DNA from 3 places in the Salinivibrio sp. MA440 genome. Region 1 is predicted to be linked to each of the others. Evidence: riboswitches for the same ligand, from Rfam matches in the RefSeq annotation. Region 1 holds a riboswitch; each other region holds the start of a gene.
What was found. Region 1 has a riboswitch for thiamine pyrophosphate ahead of thiB (thiamine ABC transporter substrate binding subunit). Riboswitches for the same ligand answer to the same signal wherever they lie in the genome.
Positions count from the first base shown of each region.

Region 2: linked by a shared signal. The riboswitch ahead of thiC (phosphomethylpyrimidine synthase ThiC) and the one ahead of thiB (thiamine ABC transporter substrate binding subunit) in region 1 are both predicted to bind thiamine pyrophosphate.
Region 3: linked by a shared signal. The riboswitch ahead of thiD (bifunctional hydroxymethylpyrimidine kinase/phosphomethylpyrimidine kinase) and the one ahead of thiB (thiamine ABC transporter substrate binding subunit) in region 1 are both predicted to bind thiamine pyrophosphate.

Region 1 is NZ_MUFI01000001.1:16,093-26,221, forward strand. Features, by position in the region: gene leuA (2-isopropylmalate synthase) at 1-614, shown strand, start outside; gene leuB (3-isopropylmalate dehydrogenase) at 617-1,708, shown strand; gene leuC (3-isopropylmalate dehydratase large subunit) at 1,733-3,154, shown strand; gene leuD (3-isopropylmalate dehydratase small subunit) at 3,164-3,766, shown strand; gene BZG80_RS00080 (DUF547 domain-containing protein) at 3,911-4,702, shown strand; TPP riboswitch at 4,741-4,842, shown strand; gene thiB (thiamine ABC transporter substrate binding subunit) at 4,895-5,881, shown strand; gene thiP (thiamine/thiamine pyrophosphate ABC transporter permease) at 5,887-7,476, shown strand; gene thiQ (thiamine ABC transporter ATP-binding protein) at 7,470-8,168, shown strand; gene BZG80_RS00100 (PhoH family protein) at 8,207-9,580, opposite strand; gene rapA (RNA polymerase-associated protein RapA) at 9,896-10,129, shown strand, end outside.
Region 2 is NZ_MUFI01000004.1:191-10,319, forward strand. Features, by position in the region: partial or broken rRNA gene BZG80_RS01790 (23S ribosomal RNA) at 1-20, shown strand, start outside; rRNA gene rrf (5S ribosomal RNA) at 107-222, shown strand; tRNA gene BZG80_RS01800 (tRNA-Asp) at 282-358, shown strand; tRNA gene BZG80_RS01805 (tRNA-Trp) at 504-580, shown strand; gene crcB (fluoride efflux transporter CrcB) at 838-1,218, shown strand; TPP riboswitch at 1,274-1,373, shown strand; gene thiC (phosphomethylpyrimidine synthase ThiC) at 1,468-3,444, shown strand; gene thiE (thiamine phosphate synthase) at 3,441-4,109, shown strand; gene BZG80_RS01825 (HesA/MoeB/ThiF family protein) at 4,093-4,860, shown strand; gene thiS (sulfur carrier protein ThiS) at 4,844-5,041, shown strand; gene BZG80_RS01835 (thiazole synthase) at 5,044-5,817, shown strand; gene thiH (2-iminoacetate synthase ThiH) at 5,817-6,968, shown strand; gene BZG80_RS01845 (glutaredoxin family protein) at 6,982-7,212, shown strand; gene BZG80_RS01850 (aminopeptidase P family protein) at 7,267-9,054, opposite strand; gene BZG80_RS01855 (LysR family transcriptional regulator) at 9,118-10,098, opposite strand.
Region 3 is NZ_MUFI01000024.1:4,689-14,817, forward strand. Features, by position in the region: gene BZG80_RS08990 (ion channel) at 1-653, shown strand, start outside; gene thiD (bifunctional hydroxymethylpyrimidine kinase/phosphomethylpyrimidine kinase) at 676-1,545, opposite strand; TPP riboswitch at 1,608-1,708, opposite strand; gene BZG80_RS09000 (putative bifunctional diguanylate cyclase/phosphodiesterase) at 1,763-3,556, opposite strand; gene BZG80_RS09005 (sensor histidine kinase) at 3,553-5,424, opposite strand; gene BZG80_RS09010 (DUF3081 domain-containing protein) at 5,501-5,764, opposite strand; gene BZG80_RS09015 (HAD-IA family hydrolase) at 5,783-6,565, opposite strand; gene BZG80_RS09020 (bifunctional diguanylate cyclase/phosphodiesterase) at 6,983-9,289, shown strand; gene BZG80_RS09025 (GNAT family N-acetyltransferase) at 9,263-9,889, opposite strand; gene BZG80_RS09030 (DMT family transporter) at 10,054-10,129, opposite strand, start outside.

The sequences.
Region 1 (10,129 bases):
CGCCAGAGTCGATTGGATTGGGTAAAAAATCATTGAATCTCACCAGTCGCTCCGGCCGCGCGGCGGTGAAAAGCCATATGGATAACCTTGGCTACAACGAGCAAGACTATGATTTGGAGACCTTGTATCAATCATTCTTGCAATTAGCAGATCGTAAAGGTCAGGTGTTCGATTACGACTTAGAAGCTTTAATGTTCTTCAACAACCTCAAAGAAGAGGACGATTTTTATAAGCTCAATTATTTAGGCGTGCAATCGGGCAGCTTAATGGCGACCACCAGCATCAAGTTGCAATGTGGCGATGAAGAAAAACGCGAAGCGGCGATTGGAAACGGTCCCGTCGACGCCTTGTACCAGTGCATATATCGGATCACCGGCTATGACATTGAGCTGGATAAATTCGATCTGACCGCCAAAGGAGAAGGGGAAGATGGCCTCGGCCAAGCCGATATCATTGCCAACTACAAAGGCCGTAAATATCACGGCACCGGGGTATCAACCGATATTATCGAGGCCTCCGGCGAAGCTTTATTAAACGTGATCAATGCTATTTATCGCGCCAACAAAATTGCGCAGATTAAGGAACAATCCCATTTAAAACAGGAGACAGTATAAACATGGCTAGCGCACACCAAATTGCAATTTTACCCGGCGACGGTATCGGCCCCGAAGTGATGGCGCAAGCCGAAAAAGTGCTTGATGCGGTTAGCGAGCGATTCGCTGTCACCTTTGAGCGTCAGCATTATCCGGTTGGCGGTGCTGCAATCGACGCCCATGGCTCGCCGCTGCCCGCACACACCTTGGCTGGCTGTGAAAAAGCCGATGCGATTTTATTCGGCTCAGTCGGCGGCCCTAAATGGGAGCATTTACCCGCGACCGAACAACCGGAGCGCGGTGCTTTACTGCCGCTACGCAAGCACTTTGGTCTGTTTTGTAATTTGCGTCCGGCACAAATCCATACTGGTCTCGAAAGCTTTTGTCCGCTGCGCGCCGATATTGCCGACCAAGGTTTTAATATCGTGGTGGTACGAGAGCTGACCGGCGGGATTTATTTTGGTGAGCCCAAAGGGCGCGAAGGCGAAGGGCGCGAGGAAAAGGCGTTTGATACGGAAGTCTATCATCGCTATGAAATTGAGCGCATCGCACACATCGCCTTTCAATCCGCCCAGCTTCGCAACAAACAAGTGTGCTCAATCGACAAAGCCAATGTGCTGCAAAGCTCAATGCTGTGGCGCGAGGTGGTAGAAGCGGTGGCAAAAGATTATCCGGATGTCAGCTTAAGCCATATATATATCGACAACGCCACCATGCAGCTGATTAAAGACCCGTCGCAATTTGATGTGATGCTGTGTTCAAATATTTTCGGCGACATCATCTCCGATGAGTGCGCGATGATCACAGGCTCTATGGGTATGCTGCCCTCAGCCAGTTTGAACGCGAGTAAATTTGGCTTGTATGAGCCAGCCGGTGGCTCCGCGCCCGATATCGCCGGACAAAACATTGCTAATCCAGTGGCGCAGATTTTATCGGCGGCACTTATGCTGCGTTACTCGTTGGGCGAAGAAAACGCGGCCTGTGCAATTGAACACGCAGTGAGCCAAGCGCTGGCAGCCGGTGAACTGACGGCCGATCTGGCCGGTAACCATCCAGCACTGAGCACCGAGCAGATGGGCGATCGTATCGCCGCCTATATCCGCCAAGGCGCATAATCATTACCCGTAAGGATACGAGCTATGTCGAATGCAAACACCCAGCAAGGCGCCAAGACCTTGTACGAAAAAATTCACCAGTCTCACGTGGTCACTGAGCAACCAGGCGAAGCGCCGCTGCTGTATATCGACCGTCACTTGGTGCATGAGGTGACCTCACCACAAGCGTTTGACGGCCTGAGAGAGAAAGGCCGTCCGGTGCGCCAAGTGAGCAAAACCTTCGCCACCATGGATCACAATGTTTCCACCGAAACCAAAGACATTAACGCGTCAGGGGAAATGGCGCGCATCCAAATGGAAACCTTGGCTAAAAACTGCGAAGAATTTGGCGTCACCCTGTACGACTTGAATCACCCCTACCAAGGCATTGTCCATGTGATGGGTCCCGAGTTAGGGATTACTTTGCCTGGCAATACCATCGTCTGTGGTGATTCTCATACGGCAACTCACGGTGCTTTTGGTGCACTGGCCTTTGGTATTGGTACTTCCGAAGTCGAACACGTACTGGCCACCCAAACGCTCAAGCAATCCCGCGCCCGCACGATGAAAATTGAAGTCACGGGCAAAACCGCCCCCGGGATCACCGCCAAAGACATTGTCCTAGCGATTATCGGCCAAGTCGGTCATGCCGGCGGCACCGGACACGTGGTGGAATTTTGCGGTGACGCCATTACCGACTTGTCCATGGAAGGGCGAATGACGGTCTGCAACATGGCGATCGAATTGGGCGCGAAAGCTGGCCTGATCGCCCCCGATGAGACCACATTTGCCTATTTAAAAGACAAGAAATTTGCTCCTAAAGGTGAACAATGGCAGCAAGCGGTCGATTTTTGGCAAACCTTGCACTCGGATGCCGATGCGCAATTTGATCGTGTCGTGACACTCGATGGCAGTCAAATTCATCATCAGGTCACCTGGGGGACCAACCCCGGCCAAGTGGTTAGTGTGCACGATAGCGTGCCGGCCCCTGAGCACATGGCAGATCCGATCGCGCGCCACTCGGCGGAACGCGCGCTGAAATACATGGGGCTAACCGCAGGCCAAGCCATAACAGATATCCAAATTGATAAAGTCTTTATTGGCTCATGCACCAACTCTCGAATTGAGGACATGCGCGCAGCCGCGGCGGTCGCCAAAGGTCGGCACGTCGCAGATAGCGTCCATGCCATGGTGGTGCCAGGCTCAGAGCAAGTGCGTGCCCAAGCAGAGCAAGAAGGGCTGGATGTGATTTTCCGCGAGGCGGGCTTTGAGTGGCGCTTACCCGGCTGCTCAATGTGCTTGGCGATGAACAACGATCGCTTAGGCCCCAAAGAGCGCTGTGCATCGACCAGCAACCGTAACTTTGAAGGCCGCCAAGGCCGTGAAGGCCGTACCCACTTGGTCAGCCCAGCCATGGCCGCTGCCGCCGCCATTGCCGGTCACTTTGTTGACGTTAACCAATTATAAGGAGGCCTTATGTCAGGCATACACACTCATACCGGCATTGTTGCCCCATTGGATGCGGCAAACGTCGACACCGATGCGATCATCCCCAAACAGTTTTTGCAAAAAGTCACCCGCACCGGATTCGGCCAGCACCTGTTTCACGATTGGCGCTTTTTAGACGATGCGGGCAAACAGCCGAACCCCGAGTTTGTGCTCAATCAAGCGCGCTACCAAGGGGCTAGCGTGTTACTCACCCGCGAAAACTTTGGCTGTGGCTCGTCACGCGAACATGCTCCTTGGGCGCTGGATGATTACGGTTTTAAAGTGATTATCGCCCCCAGTTTTGCCGATATTTTCTATGGCAACTGCATTAATAACCAAATGGTGCCGGTGACCCTTGAAGAAGGCCAAATCGATGCTTTATTTACGTATGTGGCCGAAAATGAAGGTGCGACGGTAACGCTAGATTTGCCCGCCCAAACCATCCGTGCCGGTGAACACTGCTTTAGCTTCCAGATGGATGATTTTCGCCATCATTGCTTACTCGAAGGTTTGGATAGTATCGGGCTGACGTTACAGCACGAAGCGGAAATTTCGCGCTTTGAGCAGCAAATACCTGATTTTTTGGTGTAATACCATCCACTCATCTCTCGCCAATAAGTGCTGATTATTCCGCATTTATTGGCGTTCCTTCCCATTTTTCTATCCTCAATGAAACCAACCGCTGACTCGCTTGGTCTAGTCTCAAAGAAGGTTTGATCGCATTAAGGACTGACAATGCAAAAACATTTGATACTTCTGTTCGGGCTAGTGTTTCCGCTCATCAGTCAAGCCGCGCCCAAAGCGGACTACTGGGCAATGTGGGATGCACATAATCCTGACAGCCAAGCCACCTTCACGCATCACAGTTGGCAAGTATTACTCGATAAGTATTTACAGCCTCAGGGGCAGCACACCTTATTTAACTACGCAGCCGTCACCGAGGCCGATAAAGCGACCCTCGATCATTACATTCGCATGCTTACCAAGCGCGATCCGCGCACCCTGAGCAAAGACGAACAATATGCTTACTGGGTCAACCTTTACAATGCGGTCACGGTGACGCTGATTTTGGACGCCTATCCAGTCAGTTCTATCACCAAACTCGGTGGACTCTTTAGCTTTGGTCCGTGGGATGATGACGTAGTGACGGTGGCGGGCGAAGCCCTCACGCTCAATGATATCGAACACCGTATTTTGCGTCCGCTATGGCAAGATCCGCGTACCCACTATGCGGTCAATTGTGCCAGCCTTGGCTGTCCTAACCTGCAACCGCAAGCCTTTCAAGCCGACACCTTGGATGCGCAATTAGAACAAGCTGCCTACACCTTTATTAATAGTGATAAAGGCGTGAGTCAGCAGGGTAATCAGTGGCAGCTTTCTTCTATCTATGAGTGGTTTGAGACTGACTTTGGCGGCAGTGAACAAGGGGTGATCACCCATATCAATCAATATAGAGACATCAAGCTTCCCAAGGATGCACGCTTGGATTATGACTACGACTGGACGCTTAACCAACTCGCGGACTAAAAGGCTTGGTGAACACTAAGCCAATCAGTACAATAGCACCGTACTCATTGGGGAGCCTCATGGCTGAGATTGCGCGCGGCGCTAAACCCATCGAACCTGATCCAGCTAACACTGGCGTAGGGATTGAGACTTGATGTTGCCATCAACTTGCCTCAACACCCACGCCCAACTTAGGAGCGTGCTGTGAAAGTTATTACCTCTGTTCTCACTCTGGTTTCTTTATCGCTGTTATCACTCAGCGCCCGTGCCGCCGACCCTCTAACGGTCTATACCTATGATTCTTTTATCGCCGATTGGGGCGCAGGGCCAAAAATCAAAGCCGAATTTGAAAAACGCTGTGACTGCCAATTAGAGTTTGTGTCTCTTAGTGACGGTGCTGCTCTGCTTAATCGCTTACGTATCGAAGGCAATACTACCAAGGCTGATATTGTACTCGGTATGGATACTAACTTGATGAAAGAAGCTGAGCGTAGCGGCATTGTCGCCGAGCACGCGGTGAATACGGAGCGCCTACAGGTACCCGGCGGTTGGGATAATCCCTACTTTATCCCCTACGATTACGGCTACTTTGCCTTTGTGTATGACACCACGCGTTTGCTCGACCCACCCAAAAGCTTGAAGGCTTTGATTGAGGAGCGTGACGATATCAGTGTGATTTACCAAGATCCACGCGTGTCAACAGTTGGCCAAGGCTTGATGCTGTGGATCCAAAAAGTATACGGCGATCAAAGCCAGCAGGCATGGCGCGACCTTGCCGACAACACTATTACCGTGACCAAAGGCTGGACCGAAGCGTACAACATGTTCCTCAACAAAGAGGCAGATATGGTGCTTTCATACACCTCTTCGCCCGCCTATCACCTGGTCGCTGACGATGATGACCGCTTTGCCGCCGCCATGTTTGAAGAAGGCCACTATATGCAAATTGAAGTGGCGGCGAAGTCTGCTTATACCGACCAACCAGAACGCGCCGATGCGTTTCTACAATTTATGCTCAGTGACGCAGCACAGTCTGTGATCCCAACCACGCAGTGGATGTACCCGGTCACCGATGTTAGCTTGCCTGACGCCTTCTATACGCTGAACAAACCAGAAGAGAGCCTGTTGTACCAGCCCGATGAAGTGATGGGTAACCGTCAGCAATGGGTGCGCGATTGGCAAACCGCTTTGGTTGAATAACGTCGATGCTTAACCCTTCTCGAACCTGGCCGGGCAGTCTCGCGGCCAGCTTGGTCGTATTATTAATTGGCAGCGCACTCTGGGCGCTGTTCTTACACAGTCAAGACTTGAAGCTGTCCGCCCTGTGGCAAGATGCCTATCTGCGCCATGTCACGCTGTTTAGCTTTAAGCAGGCTACCTTATCTGTGGTGCTCAGCGTTGGGCTCGCCATTCCTGTGGCCCATGCGCTGGCTCGGCGACAATTTCCAGGGAAAGCTTGGCTACTCAAACTGTTTGCCATGACCCTGGTGCTGCCGGTATTGGTGGGCGTGTTTGGATTGGTTGCCATCTACGGCCGTAGCGGTTGGATTGCACAAGCCTTCGCGTACTTTGATGCGGCGATGCCATTTTCTCTCTATGGCTTAAGCGGCATTTTGCTTGCGCATGTTTTCTTTAACCTGCCTTTTTCGGCCCAATTGATGGTGCAGGCCTTGGAAGGGATCCCGGCGGATCAAAGGCGCCTGGCAACCCAGCTTGGTCTAAGAGGCTGGCAACGTTTTCGCCACCTTGAATGGCCTTATCTGCGGCAAAGTCTACCCCATGTCGTCGGACTGGTATTCATGCTGTGTTTCACCAGCTTCGCCACCGTGATGGCATTAGGCGGTGGCCCCAAAGCGACCACCATTGAATTGGCTATCTATCAAGCCATTCATTTTGATTTTGACTTACAAACCGGTGCCGCTCTGGCGCTATGGCAAATGCTCTTGTGCGGCACCTTTGCTTTTATTGTGCAAACACTGACTCGGCCGATTGCCAACACCCCCAGCGAAGTGCAACCGCTTCCATCGGCACTCGATAGTCGCACGGCGAAGTGTTGGGACAGTCTCTGGATTGCGCTGACTTTATTGTTGGTTCTACCACCTCTCGGGGTTGTGATCGCGCGTGGCCTTAACCCTAGCGCGTTAATTGTGCTGAGCGACACGGCATTATGGCAAGCCACCATGCATTCACTGCTTATCGCTACCGGCGCAACCGTCTTGGCCTTCGTGTTGGCCACCTCTGTCATCTTAGCCAGTCGTCATTGGCGCTTGAACGGGCGTAAGAAACAAGCGAATGGCATTGAAACGTTAGGGGCGATGATTTTGGTGGTACCCAGTATTGTCCTCAGTACCGGGCTTTTTTTACTGTTTCGCCAGTTTAGCGATGTATTCAGCTTGGCGCTGTGGTTGGTGATGGCCGTGAACGCCCTGATGGCGTTGCCCTATTTAATAAAAGTACTGAGCGCGCCCGCCTATCAACTTGCCCAGTCCTATCACAATCTTTGCGCTACCTTGGGGCTAAAAGGTGTCAACCGTCTACGTCTTATCGAATGGCAGTGTTTACGCGCCCCGATCGCGCGCGGCGTGGCGGTAAGTTTTGTGTTATCGATGGGCGATCTTAGTGCGATCGCACTTTTTGGTAGCCAAAATTTTCAAACCCTGCCGCTCTATTTGTTTCGCTTGATGGGGAGCTACCAAATGGACGCAGGCGCTGCCGCTGCCATGCTATTACTGCTTACCAGTTTGGGTTGCTATGCCCTAATCACTCGTCTGATCCAATGGAGACACGCATGCTGACGCTTTCCAATGTCCACTATCGTTACCAGCAAGATTGGATGATCTTTGATGCCCAAATAGCCCCTGGAGAGATTGTGGCTGTGCTCGGGCCCAGCGGTGCAGGCAAAAGCACCTTATTATCACTGATTGCTGGGCTGATCGCGCCAGATAGTGGCGAGATCACCATTGATGGCAAGCCTGTCACCACGACGCCCGCCCACCAGCGGCCACTGTCTATCTTGTTTCAAGAGCACAACGTATTTACCCATTTGTCAGTATTCGACAACATGGCAATTGGCTTGTCTCCCTCGCTTAAACTCACGGCCACACAGCAAGAGGCCGTGCGCCATGCTGCACACGCAGTAGGGTTGACCGATTATTTATCTCGTCTACCCAGCCAACTATCGGGCGGCCAACGCCAACGCATCGCCTTGGGGAGAAGCATCGCACGCAACCAGCCTTTATTACTGCTCGATGAACCCTTTTCGGCACTTGATCCGGCGCTAAAACAAGACATGTTAGCCTTGGTCAAACGTACCGCTCAAGAACAAGGCACGACGGTGGTAATGGTCACTCACCATCCAGACGATGCACAAGCGATCGCCAATCAATTTATCTATCTCGATAATGGCCGAATCCAGCTTCACGATCCGGTTGATACGCTCAAGACACCGCCAGCCATCATGCGTGATTATATCGGTGTCACGGCGTAACCCTATCAGTGGCGGCATAGAGGCCGCCACCTTGATGGTTAAAGGTTCTCTTCGGCAAACTCAGCCAGCCGGCTTCGCACCACACCATTGAGGTACACGCACGCACTGCCTTCAAAGTTTTTAAACCGCTCGACAATGTAAGTCAGTCCGGATGTTACAGGTGTCAAATAGGAAGAGTCGATTTGCGCTAAGTTCCCCGAGCACACTAACTTAGTCCCCTCCCCACAACGGGTGATAATGGTTTTAAGCTGAGAGGCGGTCAGGTTTTGGCACTCATCCAAAATCACAAACGCGTTTTGAATCGAGCGCCCGCGCATAAAGTTAATCGATTTAAACTGCAGATTCGCTTTTTCCATAATGTAGCGCATCGAACCGTCGGTACATTCATCATTCATGTGTAACGCTTCGAGGGTATCGGTCACTGCGCCGAGCCATGGCAGCATTTTCTCTTCTTCTGTCCCGGGGAGAAAACCAATCGACTCGCCAATATCTGGCGTATTACGAGTAACGATAATCTTATCGTACATGCCCTTTTCTACCACTAACTCTAATGCCGCAGCCATGGCTAAAATCGTTTTCCCACAGCCTGCAGGCCCTGTCAGAATGGTTAAATCAATCGTGGGATCAAGCAACGCATCCATTGCCATGCCTTGATAGATATTTTTCGGTTTAACATCCCAAGCAGCACGGTGCATTAATCGCTCTCGACTGAGATCTTTGATGATCGCTTTATCACCATCAATGGCTTGCACTCGTGCGGCGAAGTCGTCACTTTCATCCAATAAGTACTGGTTCACAAAAGGCGTTTCTAATAGCTCAGCCGGTAATGTGTGGCGTGTTTCGGAGCCATAGGCCTGGCTGTCGCATTGCCCCACTTTATCCCAAAAACTGCCCGCACATTGATGGAAGCCTTTGGTGAGCAACCGAACATCATCAATCAGTTGGTCGGTACGGTAATCCTCGACATACATCACCCCCGCCCCTTTGGCACGCAGGCGCATATTGATATCTTTGGTCACCAGCACGACTTTGCGCGGTGAGCGTTTGGTTTGAAGGTATAACACCGCATTTAAAATGCGATTATCGCCCGCTTTATCGGCAAAGGCATGGACCGTTTCTTTAATCTCAAAATCAGCCAGAATGGAGACGGTACCCGTCGCATCGCCTTTACCAACCACAATACCCTCGCCAATTTCATCGGGTGTGGCTTCTTTAAAGATATCTTCCAAGGCACGAATCGCCACACGGGCATCCCGAGAGACATCACGCTTGCTATCTTTAATACGGTCAAGCTCTTCGAGGACGGTCATAGGAATCACGACATCGTGTTCTTGGAAGGAATAGATGGCGAAAGGTTCGTGGAGGAGAATGTTAGTGTCTAATACAAACAGCTTCCGGTCGGCGTCGCCCATAGGCACCTCCTGTGTCGGCAATTCACTGTCGATGACAGCGCTTAAGGTAAGCATAGACCTGGCCGTTGCGCATCGCCCAACTTGTTTGATTGTGCCAGTTCACGTTTTCATCTTTGCCGCGCGTTGATGACGTTTGTATGTCAAGACGATCTTTGCCGCGATTGATGGAGTTTCATCGTGACCCTCCTCACAAGTTCGAGTACTATTGGCGACCAATTTTTTCAGTGCCACACTGAATAACACACTATTTAATCGGGTTGCGTTTGCGCGGCACCGAGTCTTTCGACAATCGAGTTAATTCAGAGGTTTTCCCTTATGTCATTTGCGCTTGGACAACGTTGGATCAGTGATACGGAGCATGATCTTGGACTGGGCACTGTGGTGTCCGTTGATGGCCGTACCGTGACCCTAATGTTTCCTGCTAGTGATGAAACACGGCTGTACGCCAGCCATGATGCGCCCGTGACTCGGGTGATGTTCAACCCCGGCGATGAGGTAGAAAGTCACGAGGGCTGGACCATGACCGTCTCGCGCGTTGAAGAAAACGAC
Region 2 (10,129 bases), on a different contig from region 1:
TGCCCGTGAGGCTTAACCATACAACACCCAAGAGGTTTTGGGTTGGACTTGAAATAAGCCAGTTGATTGTGGCGAGAACGAACAGCTTTCTAGATGACCAAATTTGCTTGGCGACCATAGCGCTTTGGACCCACCTGATTCCATGCCGAACTCAGTAGTGAAACGAAGCAGCGCCGATGGTAGTGTGGGGTCTCCCCATGTGAGAGTAGGACATCGCCAGGCTTTGATTACAATTGATTAAAGCAAAGAGATATAAGCCTTTAGTCATACAGAATTGGTGCGGAGTGGTAGTTCAGTTGGTTAGAATACCGGCCTGTCACGCCGGGGGTCGCGGGTTCGAGTCCCGTCCACTCCGCCACTACTTAGAAACCCTAGCTGAAAAGCTGGGGTTTTTTGTTATTGGCCGACCAGACAAATCGCTTTATAAATAAGCGATTAAACGTTTGACTAGTAATTGATGGTGGTAATTTGTCGCGAGATCGCTACAATAGGCAACTATCTACAGGGGTATAGCTCCAACTGGCAGAGCAGCGGATTCCAAATCCGCGTGTTGGGGGTTCGAATCCCTCTACCCCTGCCAAATATTAAAGCATCGACATCGTCGGTGCTTTTTTTGTATGTGAACATGCAAACCACAAAAAATCGTGTTGGGGGCTGGGCCGCCAGTCCGATCGAATCCCTCTACCCCTGCCAAATATTAAAGCATCGACATCGTCGGTGCTTTTTTTATGTCTACTGTCTGTGGTAGTAACCGCGCCTTTCTTCCTTTTTCTCCCTCCTGTTTCTTGTTCACATGTCGCGGTATGATGAGTTTTTACCAATCGAAAGGAGCACCCAGTGGTAAGCATATTGTGGGTAGGGCTTGGTGGCGCATTAGGGGCGTCCTCGCGTTTTTTAGTTTCAGAGTGGAGCGTCGCAGTGTTTGGTCGAGGATTCCCTTACGGCACCCTAATGGTTAATGTGCTGGGCTCATTAGCAATGGGCGTCTTTTTAGCGGCGATGAGCCAAGAGCTGATTGCCCCAGTGCCTTGGCGTCAACTGATTGCGATTGGCTTTTTAGGGGCTTTTACCACCTTCTCGACGTTCTCTGTCGATACCTTGATGCTGTTCCAACATGGAGAAACCGTGAAAGCCTTACTAAATGTTGGTTTGAATCTCGCCTTATGCCTCGGAGCGGCAGCGATGGGTGCTTGGCTGTTGGGACGTATTACCGGGTAATAGAAAACATCGCGTACGTCGCTTGTTGTTGCGGCGGTGATTTCTTATACTGGCGTTGAACTTGTCGGAGTGCCAATTGGCTGAGACCACATAAAGTGGGATCCGTTGAACCTGATCTGGTTAAGACCAGCGAAGGGAACAAGAGATGCTTCAGATCACAGACGCAACCCGTCTGCCATTTTGCTCACATCTCAAATTCAGCGTTTTCCGGCAAGCATTAATTCCCATAATGAACACCGGAGTAATGCTATGTCGACCCGTAAACAGGCCCGCCTTGAGGCCAAATCCTTTATCGATTCCCTCTCTGCGCAAACCTACCCTAACTCGGAAAAAGTCTATGTCGAGGGCTCGCGACCTGACATTCGCGTCGGGATGCGCGAGATCCATCTTTCCCCCACCTTTGTGGGCGGCAGCAAAGAAAAGCCTCAGTATGAAGACAATGAGTCCATTCGGGTTTATGACACATCAGGGCCTTATACCGACCCACAGAGTACTATCGATATTTACCAAGGCTTAGCGCCAGTGCGAAAAGCCTGGATCGATGAACGTGCCGATACGGAGTTTCTTGATGCGGTGAGCTCTGACTATGCCCAAACCCGCCTCAGTGATGAAACCTTGGATGAACTTCGCTTTAGTGCCTTACCATCTATCCGCCGCGCCAAACCTAATCAGTGTGTGACTCAACTGCATTACGCACGCCAAGGCATCATTACCCCAGAAATGGAATTTATCGCTATTCGCGAAAATATGGGTCGCCAGCAGTATCGTGAAGAGCAGCTCAATCGCCAGCACCCTGGGGAAAGCTTTGGTGCTCACTTGCCATCAAACATCACTCCCGAATTTGTGCGCCAAGAGATCGCCGAAGGGCGGGCGATTATTCCGGCTAACATTAATCACCCAGAAGCGGAGCCGATGATCATCGGGCGTAACTTCCTGGTGAAAGTGAATGCCAATATTGGTAACTCAGCGGTGAGCTCCTCAATAGAGGAAGAAACTGAAAAACTGGTATGGTCGACTCGTTGGGGTGCGGATACGGTGATGGATTTATCGACGGGCCGCAATATTCACGAAACCCGCGAGTGGATTTTACGTAATAGCCCAGTCCCGATTGGCACTGTGCCTATGTATCAGGCGCTTGAGAAAGTGAACGGCATTGCCGAAGACCTGACCTGGGAAGTAATGCGCGATACCTTGATAGAGCAAGCCGAGCAAGGGGTCGATTACTTTACCATTCACGCTGGGGTGCGTTTGCACTATGTGCCCATGACCGCCAATCGCGTGACTGGGATTGTCTCGCGCGGTGGATCGATTATCGCCAAATGGTGCTTGGCGCATCATCAAGAAAGTTTCCTGTATACCCATTTTCGCGAAATCTGCGAAATCTGTGCCGCTTACGACGTGTCTTTGTCGTTGGGCGATGGGCTGCGTCCCGGCTCAGTGGCAGACGCGAACGACGAAGCGCAATTCAGTGAGCTACGTACCCTGGGCGAGCTCACCAAGGTGGCATGGGAATACGATGTGCAGGTGATGATTGAAGGCCCTGGCCACGTGCCCATGCATATGATCAAAGAGAACATGGACGAGCAGCTCACCCATTGCCATGAAGCGCCTTTCTATACTCTCGGCCCGCTAACCACCGACATTGCTCCCGGTTACGATCATATTACCTCCGGCATTGGTGCGGCGATGATTGGCTGGTTTGGGTGTGCGATGCTCTGTTATGTCACGCCCAAAGAACATCTGGGTCTGCCCAATAAGGAGGATGTTAAAATTGGGCTTATCACCTACAAGCTTTGCGCGCATGCTGCGGACTTAGCTAAAGGACACCCGGGGGCGCAGGTGCGTGATAACGCCATTTCTAAAGCGCGCTTTGAATTCCGCTGGGAAGACCAGTTCAATCTATCCCTTGATCCGTTCACGGCACGCGCCTATCACGATGAAACACTGCCTCAAGAGTCGGGCAAGGTCGCACATTTTTGCTCGATGTGTGGACCGAAGTTCTGCTCCATGAAAATCAGCCAGGAAGTCCGGGACTACGCCAAAGAAAACGGCTATGCCGCCGCGGGTCAAGCGATTGATGTCGCTATGCTGGAAGACCCGTTAGCAGGCATGCAGCAAAAATCGCAAGAATTCCGAGAAAAAGGCAGTGAGCTCTACCTGCAAAAATCCCATCATTCGTCACCACAAGGCGCTGAGGTAGTGGACAGCGATAAGGTGGAGTCATGAGCCTGACCCCGTTTGCATCTATGTCTGAAGGTATAGGCCCATTATATCCGGTAGTGGACGATGTGGATTTGCTCGAACGCTTGCTTTGCTTGGGGGTGAAAACCGTGCAACTGCGTGTGAAGCAGCCAGCGCATCCACAATTGCTAGATTGGATACAGCGCGCGGTGGCATTGGGCCGCGCGCACCATGCGCAGGTGTTTATCAACGATCACTGGCAGCTCGCGCTTGAGGCTGGCGCCTATGGCGTTCATCTGGGGCAGCAAGACTTACAAGAGGCGGATCTTGACCGGCTCGCACGACAAGGCGTGCGCCTTGGCGTCTCGACGCGCAGTCCCGAGCAGCTCGCTGCAGCGGTTGAACTCACGCCCAGTTATCTTGCCATCGGCCATATTTTTCCCACCACCACCAAACAGCTCGCCGAGCCGCCGCAAGGCATTTCTGCGTTAGCACAGCAGGTGGCGACTGTTGATGGCCGTTTTCCGACGGTGGCGATTGGCGGTATTGATCTCGACCGAGCCCCTGACGTTTGGCGCACTGGCGTGGACGCCATTGCGGTGGTCCGTGCCGTGACGCAAGCGCCTGATTTAGCGGCGCGCATTGAGGCATTTGACCGCTGTCTTAATCCATCAAGACAACAAGGAGGGCGTGATGCTATCGGACAGTGAATACCTGCGTTATAGCCGGCAAATCATGCTGCCAGAGGTTGGAGAGTGCGGGCAGCAGGCACTTAAAAAGGCGCACGTGTTGATGGTCGGTGCCGGTGGGCTTGGAACCACCGCGGGTCTCTATCTTGCAGGCGCTGGCGTGGGACAGTTAGCGATTGCTGACTCGGACCACATTGAGCTATCCAATTTGGCGCGTCAGGTGGCGTATCGGGATGAGCAAATCGGCACCGATAAAGCCGCAGCGCTAGCCGCTAACTTGGGCGCGCTGAACCCACATTGCCAGTGCCGGGCCATCAATGCCTATCTCGAGGATGAGCGCCTGGCGCTCGAAGTGGCGATGGCGGATGTGGTGCTTGATTGCAGTGATAATCTCGCCACTCGTCATGCGGTCAACCAAGTCTGTGTAGAGACTGGCACGCCGTTGGTGAGCGCGGCCGCGATTGGCTGGCAAGGCCAGTTATTGGTTTATCAACCGCATAGTGCATGTTATGCGTGCGCCTTTGCAGACGTGACGCCCTCTGAACCCACACGCTGCGCTGAAGCTGGGGTAATGGGACCTGTGGTCGGCATGATGGCCACTGCGCAAGCGCTTGAAGGGATAAAATTATTATTAGGGCAGGCGGTCGGTACCAATCGCTTGTCACGACTGGATGGACAAACCATGACATGGCAGCACTTTTCGCTGCCTGTGCATCCGCACTGTGCGGTTTGTCAGCCAAAGCGGGAGGTAAGCGATGCAGTTAACCATTAATGACACGCCTACAGAGGTCAATGCCACGACCGTCGCGCAATTGATTGAGGAGATGAAGGTGCCGGCTGAATCAGTCGCGGTCGCGCTAAATCAGACCATTATTGCGCGCGATGCTTGGTCATCCACGTCACTTGCCGCTGGCGATAGCTTGGCGGTCTTTCAAGCGATTGCCGGAGGATAATTATGTTAACCATTGCGGATACGACGTTTTCATCTCGGCTGTTAACCGGCACCGGCAAGTTTGCCAGTCGCAAGGTCATGGCCGAATCACTGGCGGCCAGTGGTACTGAGCTGGTCACCATGGCGCTAAGGCGAGTCGATGTGCATGCCACACAAGACGATATTTTAACCCCGCTGCGTGAACTAGGTGTGCGCCTGCTGCCCAATACCTCGGGGGCGAAAAATGCGCAAGAAGCGGTGTTTGCCGCGCGTCTTGCTCGAGAAGCATTAGGAACGCCTTGGGTAAAGCTGGAAATTCACCCCGACCCTAAGTATCTGATGCCTGATCCGATTGAAACCCTTCAAGCGGCGAAAACGCTTGTAGATGAGGGGTTTGTGGTGCTGCCATATTGTCATGCCGATCCTGTGCTGTGTAAGCGTTTGGAAGAGGTGGGGTGCGCGGCGGTGATGCCCCTTGGCTCACCAATTGGCTCCAACCAAGGACTGGCCTCAATGGCGTTTCTCGACATCATTATTGAGCAAGCTCGCGTGCCGGTGATCATTGATGCCGGCATTGGTGCACCGTCAGATGCGGCGTTAGCGATGGAGCGCGGTGCCGATGCAGTTTTGGTCAACACCGCCATTGCCACGGCTGGCGATCCGATTGCCATGGGCGCAGCGTTTAAACAAGCGGTTGAAGCAGGACGCTGCGCGTATCGCGCTGGGCTGGCGGGCACACACAATCACGCCCACGCTTCTAGCCCCTTAACTACGTTTCTTGACGCTAAGGAGGCGTGATGAGCTTTTCTGAGCGGTGGGCGGCACTCGATTGGGATCATCATCGCCTTTCGATTTACAGTAAAACGCGCCAAGATGTCGAGCGGGCGCTGGCTAAATCCTCGCGCAATTTGGACGATTTCGCTGCCCTGATCAGCCCAGCCGCTGAAGGGTATCTTGAGGCCATGGCTCAGCAATCTGCGGCGCTGACGCGGCAGCGTTTTGGCTACACCATGGGGTTTTATATTCCGCTGTATCTCTCCAATTTGTGCGCCAACGTGTGTACCTATTGCGGTTTTTCGATGGAAAACCGAATCAAACGGCGCACGCTGGATGAAGCTGAGATCGCCGCCGAGTGTGAAGCGATCAAAAAAATGGGCTTTGACAGTGTGCTCTTGGTGACCGGTGAGCATGAAACCAAGGTAGGGCTCGAGTATTTTCTCCGCGCCTTACCGGTGGTGAAGCAATACTTTCATCATGTGGCGATGGAGGTGCAGCCGCTGGATACCGACGCGTATCGCGCCTTGGTGGCACAAGGTGTGGATGCGGTGATGGTGTACCAAGAAACCTACCACGCTCCAACCTATGGGGAACACCACAAGCGCGGGAATAAAACCGACTTTCACTACCGGCTGCAAACCCCAGATAGGTTGGCACAAGCAGGGGTCGATAAGATCGGTCTCGGCGCCTTGATTGGCCTTGAGGACTGGCGCACCGACAGCTTTTTTACCGCCCAGCATCTGGATTATTTGGAAAAGCAATACTGGCAAAGCCGCTATTCGCTATCTTTTCCGCGCTTACGCCCTTGCGCGGGGGCGTTACAGCCGAAATCGGTGATGACGGATAAGCAGCTGGTCCAGCTGATTTGTGCCTATCGGTTGTGGAATCCGCAGGTAGAGCTGTCGCTATCGACACGGGAGTCACCTCACTTTCGCGACAATGTGTTGCCGCTTGGTGTCACGAGCTTATCCGCGGCGTCAAAAACCCAACCGGGCGGTTATGCCAACCCTGAGCCACAATTGGAGCAGTTTGCCATCAGTGATGAACGTAGCGCGGCAGAGGTGGCCGCCAGCGTCCGTGCCCTCGGGTTTGAGGTGGTATGGAAAGATTGGGATAACATCTACGATGTCGCGCGTCAGGCGCAAATGGCTTCACAAACGGCAGCGGGTTAGCGACAATGCGGGCATGAAACGTATTACTGTATATGTGGGCCCGCGCTGTCCTCACTGTGAGGCGGCCAAAGCTTACTTGGATAAAAAAGGGCTGCGTTATCGTGTTGTCGATACGGCCACGCCCAAAGGCAAGAAGCTGCTGGCAGCAACAGGCTCGCGGGGTGTCCCGGTGATTTGCATTGGCGATACCACCTTGCGCGGCTTTTCGCCTAAAGCGGTCGAGAAAGCCCTGAAAGGGGAATAAAAAAAGCGTCCAATCGGACGCTTTTTGTTTTTTTATACTTAGTGAAGAGGCGACTTAACGGCTTAGCGGCGCGGTCGCTTGTTTTAACCAAGCTTGGTCTTGCTCATCTAAAGATGGGCTAACTTCATCCCACACGGTTTGATGATAGCGATTCCACCACTGGATTTCCGCCTCGCTGAGCAAGCTCACATCGACCAAACGACGATCGATCGGTGCACGCGTGAGTGAGGCAAACCCGAGCATCGTCATGTCGCCCTCGGTGGGCTTTTCTTCAATCAACTCGAGGTTTTCAATCCGGATCCCAAACGCCTCGGCGCGATAGTAGCCCGGCTCGTTTGACACCACCATGCCCGGCAATAGCGCGACGCTATTGGGCGCTTTGGAAATGCGTTGCGGACCCTCGTGTACGTCCAAGAAATGCCCGACACCGTGACCGGTGCCATGGTCAAAATCATAGCCGTGTTGCCACAAATACTGGCGTGCTAAGGCATCAAGCTGGCTGCCTGAGGTACCTTTCGGGAACCGCGCGGTGGCCAGCGCAATATGTCCTTTCAGCACCAGCGTGAAGGCCTTTTTGATCTCAGCGCTGCATTCGCCCACCGGCACGGTACGGGTAATGTCCGTGGTGCCGTCATAGTATTGGCCGCCTGAGTCGACCAAGTAGACATTGTTGCTCTCAATCACGCTCGGTTTGGGCTGATTGTTGTGGTTATAGTGACACATGGCCGCATTGCCACCGGCGGCGGAAATGGTATCAAAGCTTAAGTCGACCAGTTGATCGTCTTGTTGGCGGAATTGATACAGGGTGTCTGCGAGCACAGCTTCATCAGGGCGTTCACCGGCGTCGACTTGACGGTCAAACCACGCCAAAAAGCGAGTCACGGCAACACCATCGCGCACGTGGCAGGCTTGCATACCGGCGATTTCTTGCGGGTTCTTGGCCGCCTTTTCAAGCGCACATGGGTCTTGCGCTTCCACCACGGTGACTTGCGCTTGTTGGAGCGTGTCCAGTGTCCACGCATTGGCACCGTTTGGGTCGACCAATACACGTTGACCACTCAGCGCTTGCAGGGCATCAACCAGGCTATCAGGGTGCGCGACGCTCACTCCTTGGCCCACGTGTGCATCAAAGCCGTCGGGGAGACGGTCAGGGTCGATAAACACGGTGACGTCACCGGATTGCTTGATAATCGCTTGGGTCAGTACCACGGGCAAACGTGGGATATCGCGACCACGGATATTGAGCAGCCAACAGACGGCATCGGGTTGAGTGAGTACCGCGGCATCAAGGTTCTGATCGGCTAACTGCTGGCCAATGGTTTGACGCTTATCTAAACTGGCGCGGCCGGTTTTCTCTTCACCCAGTAAAATGGCAGGGCTATTAAGCGGGGCGGGGCGATCGTCCCATAAGCTTTCAATCGGGTTTTGCTCAACACTCACCAAAGCCAAAGCCCCATCCAGCGCGCGTTGGGTGCGTTTGTACCAAGCGACGCTATGCATGCGAGCGTCGATAGCCAGCTTGGCACCCTTGGGCAATTGTTGCTGGGCCCATTGCACCGGTGGCTCATCAATCAGGTGGCAGTAGTCAAACAGGCCGGCGGGGACTTGCTTACGGACTTGAACCACATAGCGGCCATCAACAAAAATCGCTGCCTTGTCGCGGGTGATCACCGCCGCCCCTGCGGAGCCGGTAAAGCCGGTTGCCCAGTGGAGGCGTTCGTTGTGCTCGGGCACATACTCACCGAGATATTCGTCTTCGTGGGGGATGAGTAGGGCGTCATAATCGTGTTGAGCTAGCCAGTGTCTTAGCTGCTCAACACGCTTGGTAAGGGTCGCGTCCATTATTCTTCCTTCTTTGTATGGGGTGAACTTGCCATGTTCGGCCACGCGTAAAAAACCAGTGGATTAGACCCTAGCGCGATGGGCGATAGGCTGCAATTTTGCCGGGCTAAACTGCTGACAGCGCGAAATAATTAAATCTTTCAGCCATTGGTGCCCCGGGTCATTTTCTTGATTTTGATGCCAAAACAAGGTGTACGCCATCGGCGGTATTGGCGTCGGTAACGGCCGTACCACCAAATTGAGCGACGCGGCAATATAATGCGCAAACTGGCTTGGTGAGGTAAACACCAGGTCGGTATAGGTACACAGGCTCGCCGCACTGTTAAAATCAGGCACGTACATGGCAATGTCACGCTCAATATTACGCTCTGCCAGTTTATAGTCCAACAACCAGCGATCATTTCCATCACATTTCACCTGTACATGTCGCAGTCCAAGGTAACGCGCTTCATCCCATGGGCCCTTGAGTGCGGGGTGATCGGCGCGCATCAAGACACACTGGTGATCTTGGCAAAGCTCTTGGTAGCGCACACCCTTGGGCGGCATCATGGTCAGCATGGCATCGGCGGGATTTAAATCTTTGCCGGTAATACCAAAGTCGATATTGCCACGGGCGAGACCATCAAAAGTGGTTTGATCCCAAGCGGCGGTATTGAGGGTGATCGATGGGGCGGCCTCTAACATATCGCCAATAAATTGGGGCAGCAGTAATGGGTAGGCGCTCTCTACAAGCGCAAAGCGAAAACAGCGATCACTTAAGTGTGGCTGAAAATGGTCAGGTTCGGTCATCGCCGCGATATCATTGAGCAAAGCGCGTAATTTAGGTTGCAAGGTTTGTGCACGAACCGTGGGTTTTAATCCGTGGGCGGCTCGAGTAAAAAGCGGATCGTTAAATTGCGATCTTAGCCGGGCCAGATTTTTACTCACCGCCGATTGACTTAAATGCAGGCGTTTGGCTGTGCCCGTGACATTGCACTCTTCTAAAAGTACATGCAAACACACCAATAAATTGAGGTCGGTACGTTGCAGTTGGTCCAAATCCATCTTTGGTATTCTCCTTAGGAATAACTGCTTT
Region 3 (10,129 bases), on a different contig from region 1:
TCTTAGGCTGGAACGGACAACGTACGATACAGCTTATTCGTTTATTGCAAAGCGGAGTGCATGGTGAGCGCCCGATTGTGCTTTGTGCGCGCGCAGAAATCGAAAACCCACTGCCTGGTGAGGTGGAATTTGTGCGCGTGGCAAGTTTTACCGATGCTGAAGGCATTGCTCGCGCCAAGGTCGAGCATGCCTCGAGTATTATTATTGATAACCCAGAAGATGATATTACTTTGTCAGCGGCTCTGTTCTGCGCACATAAAAATCCGTCAGCGCATTTATTAGCGTATTTTCAAGATGATGCGATAAGCCAAATCCTCAAACAGCACTACCCGCATGCGGAATGTGTGCCGTCGGTATCGGTCGAAATGCTAGCAAAAGCGGCGGTGGATCCCGGTTCAAGTCAGTTGCATCATGAGCTTTTGAGCACGTCACAAGGGATGACGCAATACTGTGCCCGTTATCCGAGTAACGCAACAGAAATCGATACCGGCGATCTCTTTGGTCAGCTCAAGCAAGAATATGACGCCACCTTAATTGGGATCGACCAAGGCCAAGGTATTGTTTTGAACCCGCCAGTGGGGACAAAAGTATTGCCGGGCGACCGTCTTTTTTATATCGCCGCCCAGCGCTTGCCGCATTGGTCCGCTGCGTAAGCACGCTATTTAATCAAATGCATTATTTAACGAGAGCGTGCGATTCAACCAACGCATGCTTGGATAAATAAACACTCTCATCAGCGGGGTAGGCGAAAAAATGATGTACCGGCCCTGCCCCTCTTCCAACGGTTAACTGTTGGCTATGCGCTAAGGCGTCAGTGAGATAACGCTTAGCCGCTCGCCCGGCGTCAATGGGTGTCAGTCCCTGCGCATAAAACGAGGCAATCGCCGCGGACAGTGAACAGCCTGTGCCATGGGTGTTAGGCGTTTCAATGCGGCGCGCACTCAGGGTTTGACACGTATCTCGGCTAATCCACACATCCAGACTCTCTGGCGCATGATGCAAGTGCCCGCCTTTTAGCATCACATACGGACATCCTAGCTTGCGCAGTGCCGGCACTAAGGCGTACATCTCCTCGGTGGTTGTCGGAACAGGACACCCGGTTAAACGCGCGGCTTCTGGCAAGTTGGGGGTTAAAATGGTCGCGCGCGGGATCAATGTATTGATCAGTGCATCCATGGCGTCATCATCTAATAACGGATCGCCGCTGGTGGCGATCATGACCGGATCGAGCACGACCGGTAAATGCGGGGAGCGCGCGAGCACAGCGGCTACTTCGCGAATAATCGCTTGGTTGGCGAGCATGCCGATTTTCACGGCACGTACCGGCATGTCGTATAACACAGCATTCAGTTGCGCGCGAACAAACGCTGGGTCGACCGGCGAGACGGCCTCAACGCCACAGGTATTTTGTGCAGTTAAGGCGGTGATCGCCGAGCAGGCATAGCCGCCCGTGGCTGAAATCGCTTTAATATCGGCTTGAATACCAGCTCCCCCACCGCTGTCTGAGCCGGCGATGGTGAGAATAACAGGTGGTGATTGGTTCATATTGGCCCCTTAATCATGAGGGGCGGAAGGAGACAAAACCACGCACGATGGCGCGACCTTGTGTGCTGAGCACGTCAGTTCCCTCCGCCAGTGCTAACTGGATCAGGTTCTACGGGTCCTGCTTTCGCAGTCTCAGCAATTGCTTGCTCCCCGACTAACACGGTCAGAATATAAACCTTAGTGATAAAGCGCAAGGTTGAGGGTGCTAATTGCGCGTTTAGGCCATCTCATTACTGTTGCTGGTTGCATTGCTATTGTTCGTTGCGTTGCTATTAATGGTCGCGTTGCCTTGGTTGGCGGTTTTAAGCAGTTGTTCAAATCCCTCTTGGATTAGCGGCCGTGCGTATAAAAAGCCCTGCACTTGGTCGCAGCCAATGGTTTGTAGCACATACTGCTGGTCCTCTTTTTCGACGCCCTCGGCGACCACACCATGACCAAAGCCATGGGCCAAATCAATCACGCTACCCACCAAGTGCTTATCACTGGCGTTGGTAGCCAAGTCTTGGATAAAGCTGCGATCAAGTTTGACCCAATCGACCGGTAACTGTTTAAGGTAACTGAGCGAGCTGTAGCCGGTGCCAAAGTCATCGAGGGCGATATGCATGCCTGCATCTCGCAATTGTTGTAGCTCTTTCAGTGCCACCGACATGTGCTGGATCAGTGCTGATTCTGTCACCTCTAATTGAATCAGATGCAAAGGGACATCAACTGCCTGGCACCGAGCTAAGACGCTGTCAGCAAAGCCGGGGCGAAACTGCTGGGCAGAAACATTGACTGACAGGTGAAAGCTATCGTTGATCAGTTTATTTTTTCGCCAACATTCAACCGCGGCTAAGGCCATCACCAGTACGTGGTCGCCCAGTTGGATCATGTCTGCGCTGCGTTCGGCGATGGGGATAAATTCCGCCGGACTGATGGCCCCAAGGGTCGGATGCTGCCAACGCAACAGCGCTTCCGCGCCTATCATCAAACCGCCGTCTAATCGCCATTTGGGTTGATACACCAGTGATAATTGTCCGCTTTGTAGTGCTGGCCCTAATTCGGTGCGAATCAAATGCGCGCGCTGAGCTTGGCTATCAAGCTCAGGCTGATATTCGCCGATAAGTTGGTCATCCGTCGGAATCGCTAAAATGGCTTGACGAAACAGTTGCGCCACATCTTGTGTCTCAAGCTCCGTGCGGCTGATACCAATGTGGCAACGTAAAAACATTAAACGCCCATCGAGCGTGTGATGTCCGCTGATCAACCGATTGATGCGCGCGGCTTTTTCTATGGCATGGTTATCGTGTTCTTCAATCAGCATCACCAGTCGTGTGCTATCCCAAACGCCAATGCGATGTGGGCGCGCCACTGTACTATTGGCTAGCAGATTGGCCACTTGTTTGTATAGTGCCTCTGTCATTAAATGACCTTGGTGTTTGGTCACCGCTTCCATGCCATCTAAGGCAATCATCATCACAGTCACCGGCCCTTTGCTCAGCTGGCGCTCAGCGGCATCTAATAATGCACGACGATTTGGTAGCCCGGTTAACGGATGGGTCAAAGAAAGCGCGCGTAAAGCCGCCGTTTGTTTGTTAACCAGCATTTGCAGCCGTGCCGCTTGATCGCGCTCTTTACGGGTTTTCAATTGCAGATACAAAAGGTTTTGAATCCGTTGCAACACCTCATCGTGATCAAAGGGTTTGCTGATGTAATCAATCGCGCCACGGCATAACGCTTGGTTACGCAAATTCAGGTCATTATCTGCGGTGAGTACCATCACGGGCGGGCAATGCTCATCTAAAGCGTCATTAAGATCATCCAGCACCAGTAAGCCAGAGCGCTGCGGCATCCGCATATCGAGTAAAATCAGGTCAGGAACGGGGGAGAGAGCATCGGTAACAAGGCGAGGATCGGTGAGCCCATTCAGCTGTTGATAACCGGCTTGCTTGAGCATGGTAGACAGTAAGTGAATGTTTTCCGGTCGATCATCAATGATCAATATATGTGCTTGTGACGGATCCTTTGTCATAGCCTCTCCTCTAATAATAATTGTATGGCCTCAGCCAAGTCCGCTGACGAGAGCGGCAGCGATAAACGTCGTAATGTCGGTTTGTTATGCGGTTCGTCGCATGGGTTGTCAGTCAGAACAATGAGTGGTTTGTCGCCAAATTGTGCTTGTATTTGTTCGGGCGTTGCCGCAACGCTATCAGCCGCTATAATGACTAACGATGGCGGAGAAGCGAGCGCAACAGCCTCAGCCAGTGACAGCTCATGCGCATGATAGAGTGTCAACATTGGCCAATCTTCAAAGCAATCGGTCATCAGGCGCTGACGGGCACTGTTATTATCAATATAGAGCACGCGATGCGGCTGGCTCACGCGGAGACACGCACAACCTTGATCGCCAGATCGCGTCGACGTCCGGTAAGGGAAAGTCACTGCAAAACAACTGCCCTTTCCTGGCTGGCTTTTTACTGACATCTCGCCTTGCATTTGCACAACCAATTGATGGCTCACCGCTAACCCCACACCTGCCCCTTCAATCTGTGATTGTTCGGCGGCCAAGCGGTTAAATGGCTCAAAAAGATGGTTTAACCGATTTTCAGCAATGCCGATCCCGGTATCTGATACAGAGATCGTCAAGGTTGACGATGGTTGACTGGCTTCAACCCATACTCGCCCCTGAGGATGGTTATATTTAATCGCGTTGCTGAGTAAATTGATCAACACTTGTTTGAAACGGGTTGGATCCACATATAGGTCGCCACTCAGATCCGCGGGTAGGCACTCATCTAACTCAACGTGCTGTTGCTGTGCGAGCGGGAGTAGTGTTCGAACGGCATCACTGACAAGGGCACGAACCGGATACCAGGTGACATTGACCACCGTTTTTCCTGCCTCAAGTTTGGCAAGATCCAGCACATCATTAATTAAGGTGAGTAAGTGGCGACCACTTTGGTGAATTTGATCGACATATTGCCGTTGCGTCTCCGTCAAGCGAGGAGAAGAGGATCGTTGTAGTAGTTGCGCATAACCGAGCACACTGTTTAAAGGCGTGCGCAGCTCATGACTCATGGCAGAGAGAAAATCACTTTTGGCTTGATTGGCGCGTTCTGCCTCGTGCTTCGCTTGCAGTAATGGTGTGGCATCATACCCAACAGTCACAATGGCGTAAGGCTCTCCCTCTACGTGGCGAATAAGCGTTTTAGCGAGCTTAAAAGTCCGACCATCTCTTAATGTCACATCGACATGAACGGGTTCACCATCGAGCGTCAGTTGGTGATCAAGCGCATTGAGGGTTTCGCGCATTCCCTCAGGCAAGGCACCATGAATTGCCTCAGCAAGCTGTTCAACATGCTCGACATTTAATGCTTGCAGGCAGGCGTAATTTGCAAGCGAATATTGTCCGCCCAGCTCTCGGACAAAAACAGGATTGGCGATCGCATTAATAATGGTTTTGAGTTGATTGCGTTCGTGTTTAATACGCGTCTGAGCCTGAGTCAGCGCGCGCATATCAGACATAATGCCAATAAACTCTCGCCGGTCTTCAATCCACACTTCACTGACCGCAAGATGAATGGGTACCACATGCCCCGCTTGATGCCGTGCCTCAACCCGCCGGCCGGTACCGATAATGTTTGCCTGGCCTGTTGTTATATATTGCCGTAAATAATGGTCATGCTTTCCTTGGTGCTCCGGCGGCATTAAACAATCAACATTCTTTCCGATTAGCTGTTGCGGGTGATAACCCAATAATCGGTGGGTGAACGGGTTCGCATCTAAAATAATGCCGCGTTCATCAATCACCAAGATCGCGGCTGCCGCGCTGTCGACTAACGCTTGATAATGGGCTTGGGTCCCGCGTGTTCGGTTTGTGGTGATTGGTTCGCTGTCCATGCTCCCTGCCTTTGACCTATAAAAAACGCCCCATTGTGGGGCGTGTGACGGTCCGGCATGCATTGCCTATCCGTCGCTATCTTTTATAGTTTTTGACTAGCGCATCGACCTTTTTCAGGAACTGCTCTTTAAGGTTCTCATGCTCGTAGTCGAGATGATACGTATTGTGAAACCCCACACGTAACTGTACCCCATTTCCTGCTAAATAAATGGTATAGCCGTCATAATCTGAGAAAGCGTCAATGCCATCCAAGCGGTGTCCATCTTCTATTTTCTCACCAAACTCCGTGACTATCTCAAACGCGCGAAGCAGATGGGTCGGATCGAGTTCGTTTTTCACGCTTCCCTCCTGGCTATATTATCGAAATTGTGCGCCCCCTTTAGGTCGCATCGCACGACCACGCAGTGAGCCCGCTAATACCGGTGGGGCGGTGACACCCTGTCCCGGTACACCCAAACGATTGGGCCTTGCAATGATATTGGGCAAACTGGCCAATGTATCAAGGGTAGTGTCCGGACAGGCCTTTTGGATCCCTGTACCGTAATTATAGCCATAGTTAACACAAATCACTGGCGAGCCAGCGGCGCGAGCCGCATGCACATCGCTGACCGAATCCCCCACCACCAGCAGTTCCAAGGGTGAAACGTCAAGTATGGCGGCCGCTTCGTAAATACCGTCCGGATCCGGCTTGCCAACAGACATTGCATCGGCACCCAATATCCGGGTGAAAAAATGCCCAACGCCAAGTGCTCGCAGTAAGCTGTTAGCATGCGCCGTTTGCATATCTGTGGTGCACACCATCGGGATGTGACGCTGCGATAAGGTTTCAAGGCACGCAAGCACGCCCGGGTACAGTCGAGTTTTTGGCGGTTTACTGCCTAGGTATGAGGACAAAAAGAGTGCGCGCGCTTGGTTTAGCACGCGGGTCGATACGCGCCCGTCGATGTGTCGAGTTAACACGCGGTGGATCAATAAATCCGCCCCATCACCAATCCAATCTTTTATTGCATGGGGATCTTCATCAGGCAAGCTTAAGCCACGTAACATACCGCTGACCGCCTCATACAGATCGTCAAAAGGGTCTGCGAGTGTGCCGTCTAAGTCAAAGCATACCGCAGAGACGCTCTCTAACTTAACCATAAAAACCCCTTTTTTATTCATAATCTTAATAAAATTAAAAAAGATAGAACTGGATCAGAAATCGAATCCAACGACGTTTCAACGTTAGCAGAGAAGCTAGCGTCGTCCTATCAAAATACGACGGATAATATTTGGGATCATGGAAAAGAAAATGGATAAATGACCGGTAAAGTACAAACTTCAGTGTTGAATCAAGCCACTAACATCATGGTGATCAAAGTCACACTTTTAGATCTTGATTGGCGATGATACCGACGTTAAACCTGTATAAAAAACCGTCATATTTTTGACTTTTTATTTAAGGGTGTGGTGTATTATTACCTAATGGCTTTCACAAAAGTGACATACGTTTGCGTCGTGATTGTCATAATCGCGCCGTATCGTGTGGCACTCAGTAGTGACAGTCGATGTATTTTTATGCGATATCTGCCTAAGCAGCCTTTGTGGCGCTATCTCCTTGTGTTAGCCGTGGCAAGCGTCGCTAGCTGGTCAGTTTACACACTAGAAAATCAACGCCAGCAGAGTCGTTTCTCAGCCGAGGTTGAAAAATACCGTTATTCATTAGGTCAATCTTTTTCACAGCTCTATGAACTTCAGTTGTCAGCACAATTGTATTTGCAGCAAGAAAATGGGCCAACACGCGAAAAATTCCACGCTTTCATCGATAATCACACCCAAAAGCAATCTGGACTCAACAGCGTCATGTGGCTCCCTCGAGTTAATCGCGCTGAGTTAGCACAATTTGCGGCCCAACAAGATCAGTATCACCCCTTCCCTCCTTTAAACGATCAGGTCTGTCGGTGGGTCATGCGTAGCGATACGTTTCCCGCTTTGTATGTGTCGCCACAAGCCGCTGAGGAGGGCTATTTAGGCTGGCGAGCAGATTCTCAGTGTGACAATACCCAAACCATGGAGCGGGCATATTTTAATCGTCACCCTGAGGCGCGGCTTTTTAATGACGAACAAGGCCACGGCATACGGTGGTTTGCACCAATTACTGAACGGGATGGAAAGCTACTCGGTTTTCTTTCTACCACCCTATATTTTGATAGATTTTTACCCGCGTTGTGGCAAAGCAAGACGCCTGGGCCTAGTGTCGGAATGGTCGCTCAGGAGGCATTTGGTCATCAATCTGTCTTTAGTACGCATTCATCAAGCACGCTCAATCAATGGTACAACAGCCATTCGTCGGCAATATCGATTCCTATTGCCGGTAGTGAGGAGGGATTACTCGTCACCTTTACCGATATTAGGGAGTTACACACGGATCTGATTTATGCCGGTGTGGTTGGTGTACTTGTTTTATCTCTCGGGCTATCGATTCTTGCTAGTTTTTGGTCCTATGCCAATCGCCTTTTACTGGCAAAACAGATAGTGAGTCAACAAACGCAACAGTTAACCCATCAAGCCCATCATGATAGCTTGACTGGACTTGCTAATCGCACTGCACTGGATAAAGCACTAAAGAGAGCCATACATTCAATCAGTGCGGAACCTTCAGATAGCATCACATTATTATTTATTGATCTGGACAATTTTAAAGTCGTCAACGACTCACTCGGTCATGTAACTGGCGACACCTTACTCAAAAAGTTGGGTAAACGGCTTCAGAAAGCAGTAACAGACGATCGTGTTTATCGGTTTGGTGGTGATGAGTTTGTTGTACTGCTCCACGCTGATAGCTCCTTGGCCTTGGCGCAAACCAAAGCTAAGCAACTGGTTCAAACGCTAAGTACCCCCTATTACATCGAAAATCATGTGATAAATATATCTGCCAGTATCGGTATCGCTTCAGTGGGCCAATCAAATAAATCGGTGACTGATATTATCCAACAAGCCGATATTGCCATGTATCACGCAAAACAAACCCGTGAACGCGTGGCTATTTTTCAACCGGCGATGCTCGCAAAGGTCCAACAACGCTTTATTTTGGAGCAAGACTTAAAGAAAGGGCTCGAACATCATCAATTTCATCTTGTATACCAACCCATTTTTGATAGCCATAGCGAACAATTGAGTCATGCAGAAGCACTACTGCGATGGGAGCATCCCACGCTGGGCACAATATCACCGGCGGAGTTTATTCCAATAGCCGAAGAAACGGGTTATATCAATGAATTAGGTCAATGGGTATTGGAGCAAGTCGCTGAGGTGTTAGAGAATTGGCACTTGCGCTTATCCCCCGGGCAAAGCCCATCGATTACTGTGAATGTCTCGGCCAAACAGTGTCAATCTCCGACTTTTGCAGACGATATTGCCGCGTTAATTGCCGCCCATCGCTTTGATCCACATTGCCTTGGGCTCGAGATGACCGAGACTGCATTGCTTGAACATTCTGACAACGTGCAGCGTAATTTGAAACGTATTCATGCACTTGGGATTTCGTTATATCTCGATGACTTCGGCACCGGCTATTCATCACTTTCTTTGCTAAGACAATATCCGTTTAATGTCATCAAAATGGATCGCAGTTTTATTATGGGCATTGACCAACCCCATGGAAAAGCGGCGCCTTTATGTCGAGGAATGATTGCGATGGCTCACGCGGTGGGACTGACTGTTGTCGCAGAAGGAGTAGAAACCAAACAGCAACTCTGTTGGCTACGCGAGCATCAATGCGACTACCTCCAAGGCTATGTGTTATCCCGCCCTATTGAACGCCAGGCAATTGAAACTTGGATTTCGCCCAATCTAAATTCATGTATTCGGCTGGTACGCAACTGATGCGGCCGATTGGAGAGAAGCTGTTTGGGCTGCCGTTTTTTGTTGCGCAACGGGGATCTGGCTTTGCAGCCATTCTTCACGTAAAACGCCATAGCGCAGTGAATCGTAATATTCACCTTGATAGTAGCGGACAGCGCGTAAACGCCCTTCTTCGCGCATGCCTAACGCTCTGGCGCACCGCATCATGCCAATATTCCCGGACCAAGTCGTTAAGCCTATGCGATTCACCGCTTGGCGGGCAAACAGTTGGTCTATCCATAGTGTCAGCGCTTGCCGCCCTGTTCCTTTTCCCCAACATGCGGGATCAAAGATGGTGATCCCCACTTCAAGCCATCGCGTGCGCTTGTCTTCCCAATAATAAGTGACGTAACCGACGGGCTTGTTATCAACGCAGATAACTTGAGCGGTATCTCCTGCGAGAAAACGCCGGAAAAGGCCAAACCGAAACGACCAATAGGATACCGGCTCAATAGGACTGTAAGGCGCGTCGTATTGCTTCCACGCACGGGAATGGTAGATATTATGCCAAAAATAGCGCGCTTCTTGACGCTGCGCTGCGCGAATACTCACCGCAGCGTGATGGGATAAGTCGACGTCCATGTAGGCTTATTGCTCTCCTGCTCCTTGTTACCATACGATCGGCGACGGCTCTGACACGTCAGAGCGACGCATGGTGGGGGTTACCCATAAAGGCATCCAGTTTAACTCAATTAACCACCACATTGGCTACCTCCGTCTCACTTTCTTTTTAAAAGTGTAGACGCTTATCGGCGTTGACGGATAGTTTGGCGCGTCGATTGCTGAGACAGCCCAACGCCCAATAAAACAAATCCTCCCCCG